Thalassospira sp. TSL5-1: one gene and its partner. The protein of the gene in region 1 binds, or shares a complex with, the protein of each later gene. Links are inferred from orthologs where the notes say so. Each region holds a gene or a part of one and is shown in the gene's direction. Other genes may lie near its edges.

Region 1 (3,863 bases):
AAGCCGTTTGGCCAATGACCGGCGCTGTTTTGCGTTTTTTCATCCCGGTATGCCCGACGAGCCACTAATTTTTGTCGAAGTTGCCCTGGTTTCTGGCATTGCCGAAAATGTTGATGTGTTGATTGATCGTGACCTAGATGACCAAATTGCCGATCCAACACGCGCCGATACAGCAATCTTTTATTCGATTTCCAATGCACAGTCCGGTTTGGCGGGCATCAGTTTTGGCGATTTCCTGATTAAGCGTGTGGTGGCGGAACTCAAACGCGATCTGCCGAACCTGCAGCAATTTGCCACCCTGTCGCCGATACCGGGATTTCGTCGCTGGTTGACCTCTGCCATTGACCAGATTGACGCGATGGCGGCCACCGATGTTACCGACAGTCAACAAGCCGAAACATCAGAAGAAGGCGCGACAGGCACGGCTGTTATTGTGAAAACCAAACCGGACCCGCAGGTTCCCCGGCATCTGGTTGAGGACATATCCCTGTGCCGCCCGCTCGTGACCAGCGAAGAAGACGAAGACATCACGCAAGTTGAAAAGGTATGGCAGATACCGGCAGATAGCCGCACGGCATTGTTGCGGTTGGCGGCGCATTATCTTTTGAACGAGCGTCGTCCGGGCCGGGATACGGCTCTGGACCCTGTTGCGCATTTTCATCTGAGCAATGGCGCGCGCGTCGAACGGCTGAATTTTGATGCCAACAGTTCGGTTGCCGGGCAGGCACAATCCTTTGGATTAATGGTAAATTATCTGTATCAGTCGGACGAAATCGAGAAGAATCACGAAAACTATGTCGGTGGCGGTAAAATTGCAGCATCGGGCACTGTTCGCAGACTTGCGGCTTAATTCAAGGCATTAAGCCCGTTTGGTTACGGGAAAATTCAACTATTTTCGTCGCTTTGTGCTTAACTTAACAGGCGACGCTTGCATGAGTGGATTGAAGTTTGTATTAAGGCGCACCCACACCGGTTTTTCCGGTGCGGGAGGTATGCTTTTGTGCGGGCGTGGCGGAATTGGTAGACGCGCTGGATTTAGGTTCCAGTGGAGAGATCCGTGGGGGTTCGAGTCCCTTCGCCCGTACCATTGCAGATCAGAAAATAAAAAAGCTATTCGTTAAGTCATATTGACTTCTGACGTCCGGACGGCGTCGCGTAACGGACATTATTCGAACCTAAGCAAAAGAGTTATCTATGCAGGTTACAGAAACCAAAAATGAAGGCCTGGCGCGCGAATACAAGGTCGTTGTGCCGGCCGCCACGATCGAAGAACAGGTTAACGCCAAGCTGGAAGAAATCAAAGACCAGGTTCGTCTTCCGGGTTTCCGCCCTGGCAAAATCCCGACCAAACTTCTGCGCCAGCGTTATGGCAAGTCTGTTATGGGCGAAGTTCTTGAAGCTGCTGTAAATGACAGCACCAGCAAGATTCTGTCCGATAACGAACTCCGCCCGGCCGTTCAGCCGAAAATCGAAGTCACCGCCTTTGATGAAGGCAAAGACCTCGAATATGATATTTCGGTTGAAATCATTCCGGCCATCGAGCCGATGGATTTCTCGAAGCTGAACCTGACGCGCGAAGTCGTTGAACTTGACGACAGCAAAGTCACCGAAACCCTTGATCGCATCGCTGCAGCACAGGGCACCACCGAAGCCCTGAAGCGCAAGCGCAAGGCAAAATCCGGTGACGTTCTCGTCATCGATTTCCTGGGTAAAGTGGGCGGCGAAGCCTTTGAAGGCGGCAAAGCGGAAGACTACGAACTCGAACTGGGTTCGGGCACCTTTATTGCCGGTTTTGAAGATCAGTTGATCGGCGTCAATGCCGGTGATGAAACCGTTGTTAAGGTTACATTCCCGGAAAATTACGGTTCTGACGAACTGGCGGGTAAAGATGCCGAGTTCGACGTGACCGTTAAGGAAATCAAGGAAAAGAAACCCGCTGAAATTGACGATGAACTCGCCAAGAAGCTGGGTCAGGAAAGCCTTGAATCCCTGAAAGAAGCTATCCGCAAGGATTATGGTCGCGAATACGAATCGGTTGCGCGTCAGAAAATGAAGCGTGATCTGCTTGATCAGCTGGCTGACAATCACGATTTCGATCTTCCGGCATCCCTGGTTGAAAATGAGCTGACCGGCATTGTCGAGCAGATCAAACAGGCACGCGAAGCCGGCCAGGAAGATGACGAAACCAAGGGCAAGTCTGAAGAAGAACTGACCGAAGAGTTCCGTGAAATCGCGGAACGTCGTGTTCTGCTGGGTCTGTTGCTCGCCGAAGTTGGCCGCAACAACAACATCCAGATCACTCAGGAAGACATCAATAAGGTTCTCGTTGCCGAAGCCCAGAAATACCCGGGCCAGGAACAGGCTGTTATTGAATTCTATAAAAATAATCCGCAGGCCTTGCAGGCGCTTCAGGGCCCTGTATATGAAGACAAGGTGGTGGATTACATCGTCGAACTGGCGAAGGTTGAAGAAAAAACCGTTACGGTTGAAGAGCTTCTGAAACCTGAAGAAGAAGACGACGCGCCGAAGAAAGAAGCCAAGAAAAAGGCACCGGCCAAAAAAGCCGCGGCAAAAAAGCCGGCTGCCAAGAAAAAGGCTGCTGACGAAAGCGCAGAATAATCCGCCCAACAGCGGACCAAGTTGCAGCAAGGAGATTGCGGTTGATGATTGAAGAGCAGATGAACTCGCTTGTACCGATGGTGGTTGAACAGACCAGCCGCGGGGAACGGGCCTATGACATCTTTTCCCGCCTGCTCAAAGAGCGGATCGTGTTCATCAATGGCCAGGTCCATGACGGCATGTCGTCACTGATTTGCGCCCAGCTACTGCATCTCGAATCGGAAAATCCGGACAAGGATATTTCCCTATACATCAATTCACCGGGCGGGGTGGTAACATCCGGTTTGGCGATTTATGACACCATGCAATACATCCGTTGCGATGTGTCGACCGTATGTATGGGGCAGGCTGCCTCAATGGGGTCTTTGCTTTTGATGGCTGGTGCAGAAGGCAAGCGTTATAGCCTGCCCAATGCGCGGATCATGATCCACCAGCCGTCTGGCGGTTTCCAGGGGCAGGCATCGGATATCGAAATCCATGCCCGTGAAATTCTGGCTCTGCGTCATCGTCTCAACGAGATTTATGTCCAGCATACCGGACGCGATCTGAAAACCATCGAAGATGCGATGGAACGCGATAATTTCCTGACACCTGATCAGGCCAAGGAATTTGGCTTGATTGATGAGGTTGTTAGCTCGCGTCCCAAGCCTGAAGGTGACAAAAAAGACTGACGTCGCCTTCACGATGAAACAGAAAACGCCCCGGTTTTATGGCCGGGGCGTTTTTTATGGCTTGCGTGGTTTCGCCCGAAAGTCCTAGACATGTAGATTACAGGACGGTGAAACCTGATCGGAAGGAACATCCGGGGCCGGATGAACGTTTTGTGAATGGAGTGGGCTTCACTTTTGGTCTATCCGTCCTATATCAAAGACAAGGCCGCGAGCCGGAAAGCGGCGATTAATCGTTGAGATTGGTGTGCTTTCCCGGCTAACATGGCGATAACAGATAACGTCAAACATCATTGGGGTTTGTATGAGCAAATCGAATAGCGGAGACTCCAAGAACACTTTGTATTGCTCTTTCTGTGGAAAGAGCCAGCACGAGGTGCGCAAGCTCATCGCCGGGCCGACTGTCTTCATCTGCGATGAGTGTGTCGAACTGTGCATGGACATCATCCGCGAAGAGCACAAAACCCATCTTGTAAAATCCGCTGATGGGGTGCCTTCTCCGCAGGAGATTTGCAAGGTTCTCGATGATTACGTCATCGGTCAGGGCCATGCAAAGAAGGTGCTGTCTGTAGCAGT
Region 2 (3,408 bases), on another replicon or contig:
TCCAGAAAGTGGAAATCACCAAACCGGGCGACACGACACTTCTGGTTGGCGAAATTGTCGACCGTGTCGACTTTGATGCCGAGAACGAAAAAGCTGCCCGCGAAGGGGGCGATATGGCCGAAGCTTCACCGGTCCTCCAGGGGATCACGAAGGCTTCTCTCCAGACGCATTCCTTCATCTCGGCGGCATCGTTCCAGGAAACCACGCGCGTTCTGACCGAAGCTGCGGTCTCGGGTAAAACCGATACTCTGATCGGTCTGAAAGAAAACGTGATTGTGGGTCGTTTGATCCCGGCAGGTACCGGTGCGGTGATGAATCGCTTCCGGGCACTTGCTACCGAACGTGATCGTGTGATCCAGCTCGAAGCTGAAGAGGAAGAAATCGGCGATAGCTTTGGTCCGCAGGGCGGGTCCGAGTCCCCGAGCCTTCCGGCTGGCGAGTAAGGATTTACGCGCAAGGTTATGAAAGAATCAGAGACGAACCGGGAATTTCTTATCGACGCCCCGGTTCGTTTCGGCGTTTGAAGCGCCAACTCGATGGCTCCAAGGGTTTTGCTTGACGCGATATGGGCCCGTCACTAGTATGCGCCCACCGAATCTTGGGGGGTGTTTCTGTGACGGGGCCGATAATGGTTCCGGGTGGAAACGCCCTTCCGTCGCATCAAGCGACTTTGACGGCCGTCGAGGCAGGGTCAAAACCTGCTTTTTGGGCGTCCGCAATGTTTTTGTCTTTTGGCAAAAGCAACGCGGTCGCTTGTCGTGCGTCGATAGAGTACGCCCAAGTGGCGTCCGTTAAGGCAAAAGGGAAAGTTAATGCCTACTATTAACCAGTTGATCCGCAAGTCGCGGTCACCGCGCTCTCAGCGCGATATGGTGCCTGCACTGGAAGCATGCCCGCAGAAGCGTGGCGTGTGTACCCGTGTTTACACCACCACACCGAAAAAGCCGAACTCGGCACTTCGTAAGGTTGCTCGTGTCCGTTTGACCAACGGCTACGAAGTGACCAGCTACATTCCGGGTGAAGGCCACAACCTGCAGGAACACTCCGTCGTCATGATCCGTGGCGGCCGTGTAAAGGACTTGCCGGGTGTTCGTTATCACATTATTCGCGGTACCCTCGATACGCAGGGTGTTAAAGACCGTAAGCAGCGTCGTTCGAAATACGGCGCGAAGCGTCCGAAATAAGGAGCGCATTGAATGTCTCGTCGTCACGCTGCTGAAAAGCGCGAAGTACTTCCTGACGCCAAATATGGCGATAAGGTTCTGACCAAATTCATGAATGGTCTGATGCTCGATGGTAAAAAATCGGCTGCAGAAAAGATCGTTTATGGTGCATTTGACATCATGGAAGCAAAAGGCGGCGATCCCGTTGCCCAGTTCCATGAAGCCATGGACAACGTGAAGCCGAACGTCGAAGTTCGCTCGCGTCGTGTTGGCGGTGCGACTTATCAGGTTCCGGTCGAAGTTCGTTCCGAACGTCGTCAGGCACTTGCCATTCGCTGGCTGGTGGATGCGGCGCGCAAGCGTTCCGAAACCACCATGATTGGTCGTCTCGCTGGTGAATTGATGGATGCTGCCAATAACCGTGGCACCGCCGTCAAGAAACGCGAAGACACCCATCGTATGGCCGAAGCCAACAAGGCTTTCGCTCATTATCGCTGGTAACCCAGACCCAAAGATCAAGAGTCGATTATGGTACAACGTACTCCGATCTCTCGGTATCGCAATATCGGCATCATGGCGCACATTGATGCCGGTAAAACCACGACAACCGAGCGAATTCTATTCTACACCGGCAAGTCCTACAAAATCGGCGAAGTCCATGACGGCGCCGCTACGATGGACTGGATGGAACAGGAACAGGAACGCGGCATTACGATTACGTCTGCTGCAACAACCTGCTTCTGGAAAGATCATCGCATCAACATCATCGACACCCCGGGCCACGTTGACTTCACGATTGAAGTTGAACGTTCGCTCCGCGTGCTCGACGGTGCATGCGCTGTGTTTGACGCAGTTTCCGGCGTTGAACCGCAGACCGAAACCGTATGGCGCCAGGCTGACAAATACCACGTCCCGCGGATGTGCTTTGTCAACAAGATGGACCGTACCGGCGCGGACTTCTTCCGTTGCGTCGACATGATGAAAGAACGTCTCGGTGCCAACACGGCCGTGTTGCAGCTGCCGATTGGTTCCGAAGCAGAATTCGAAGGTGTTGTCGATCTGGTTCGCAACCAGGAAATCGTCTGGAAAGACGAATCCCTGGGTGCCGAGTTTGAATATCGCGACGTTCGTGAGTCCCTGGTTGACCAGGCGAATGAATATCGTGAAGCTCTGATCGAAGCCGCTGTCGAATTCGACGAAGAAGTGATGGAAGCGTATCTGGAAGGCGAAATGCCGACCGAAGAAACGCTGAAGGCTTGTATCCGTAAGGGTACGCTCGCTTCCAAGCTGGTTCCGGTTCTGCTGGGGACCGCATTCAAGAACAAAGGCGTTCAGCCGCTTCTGGATGCTGTTCTCGACTATATGCCGGCACCGGACGACATCACTGACGTTCGCGGCATCAAGCCGGGTACCGAAGACGAGCCTGATTCACGTCCGCTGAATGACGACGCACCGTTCTCGGCCCTGGCATTCAAGATCATGAGTGACCCGTTTGTTGGTTCTTTGACCTTCATTCGTATCTACTCGGGTGTTCTGGATGCCGGTTCCTACGTTCTGAACTCCGTTAAGGAGAAGAAAGAACGTATTGGTCGTATGCTGCTTATGCATTCAAACAACCGTGAAGAAATCAAATACGCCTGCTCGGGTGACATCGTGGCACTGGTTGGTATGAAAGATACCACCACCGGTGATACGCTCTGCGATCCGTCCAAGCCGATCATTCTGGAACGCATGGAGTTCCCGGATCCCGTTATCGAAATTGCTGTTGAGCCGAAAACCAAGGCTGACCAGGAAAAGATGGGTCTGGCACTCGCACGTCTGGCACAGGAAGATCCGTCTTTCCGCGTCAAGACCGACCATGAATCCGGGCAGACCATCATTTCGGGCATGGGCGAACTGCATCTCGACATCATCGTCGACCGTATGAAACGTGAGTTCAAGGTCGAAGCAAACGTTGGTGCGCCGCAGGTTGCCTATCGCGAAACCATCTCGCAGCAGGTCGATATCGACTACACCCACAAGAAGCAGTCTGGTGGTTCGGGTCAGTTCGCCCGCATCAAATTGACCTTCACCCCGGGTGAACCGGGTAGTGGATACTCCTTCAAGGACACCGTCGTTGGCGGTAACGTTCCGAAGGAATACATTCCGGGTGTTGCAAAGGGGCTCGAAAGTTCATTGCCGAATGGCGTGATCGCAGGGTTCCCGGTTACCGATTTCTCCGTCACCCTGACCGACGGCGCTTACC

Evidence for each region.
Region 2: the proteins of tig (region 1) and rpsG are in contact, whole or in part, in a crystal structure (PDB 3GTY), measured with the Thermotoga maritima proteins. The link is inferred for Thalassospira sp. TSL5-1 from one-to-one orthologs. Residues at the interface, in WP_004081061.1 of Thermotoga maritima: Glu122, Val124, Val129, Leu130, Tyr133, Glu188, Gly259, Ile262, Tyr263, Glu266, Ser270, Glu273, Gln274, Glu277, Arg308, Gln311, Ile312, Ser315, Tyr316, Glu325, Arg329, Arg336, Leu363, Phe366, Trp367, Arg373, Leu377, Arg381, Leu384, Glu387; in WP_004081843.1 of Thermotoga maritima: Lys34, Lys52, Lys55, Glu59, Arg62, Gln63, Glu66, Asn67, Lys69, Val71, Arg95, Ala109, Lys110, Lys111, Gly112, Arg113, Pro114, Glu117, Glu121, Ile124, Ala125, Tyr127, Asn128, Asn129, Thr130, Gly131, Lys135, Asp139, Arg142, Met143.

What each region holds. Positions count from the first base shown.
Region 1 is NZ_KV880637.1:1,872,200-1,876,062, reverse strand. The notes cover bases 500-3,406. They hold tig (trigger factor), read left to right. Parts: upstream 500-1,194; coding sequence 1,195-2,619; downstream 2,620-3,406. Other genes in these bases: clpP (ATP-dependent Clp endopeptidase proteolytic subunit ClpP), read left to right, coding at 2,664-3,290; LF95_RS08885 (malonyl-CoA decarboxylase), read left to right, coding at 500-850. Outside these bases: more of LF95_RS08885, read left to right, coding at 1-499; ATP-dependent Clp protease ATP-binding subunit ClpX, read left to right, coding at 3,592-3,863. UniProt on the Bacillus subtilis protein: Involved in protein export. Acts as a chaperone by maintaining the newly synthesized protein in an open conformation. Functions as a peptidyl-prolyl cis-trans isomerase.
Region 2 is NZ_KV880646.1:11,861-15,268, forward strand. What follows is about bases 1-2,930. They hold rpsG (30S ribosomal protein S7), read left to right. Parts: upstream 1-1,196; coding sequence 1,197-1,664; downstream 1,665-2,930. Other genes in these bases: rpoC (DNA-directed RNA polymerase subunit beta'), read left to right, coding at 1-443; rpsL (30S ribosomal protein S12), read left to right, coding at 813-1,184; fusA (elongation factor G), read left to right, coding at 1,692-2,930. In the rest of the region: more of fusA, read left to right, coding at 2,931-3,408.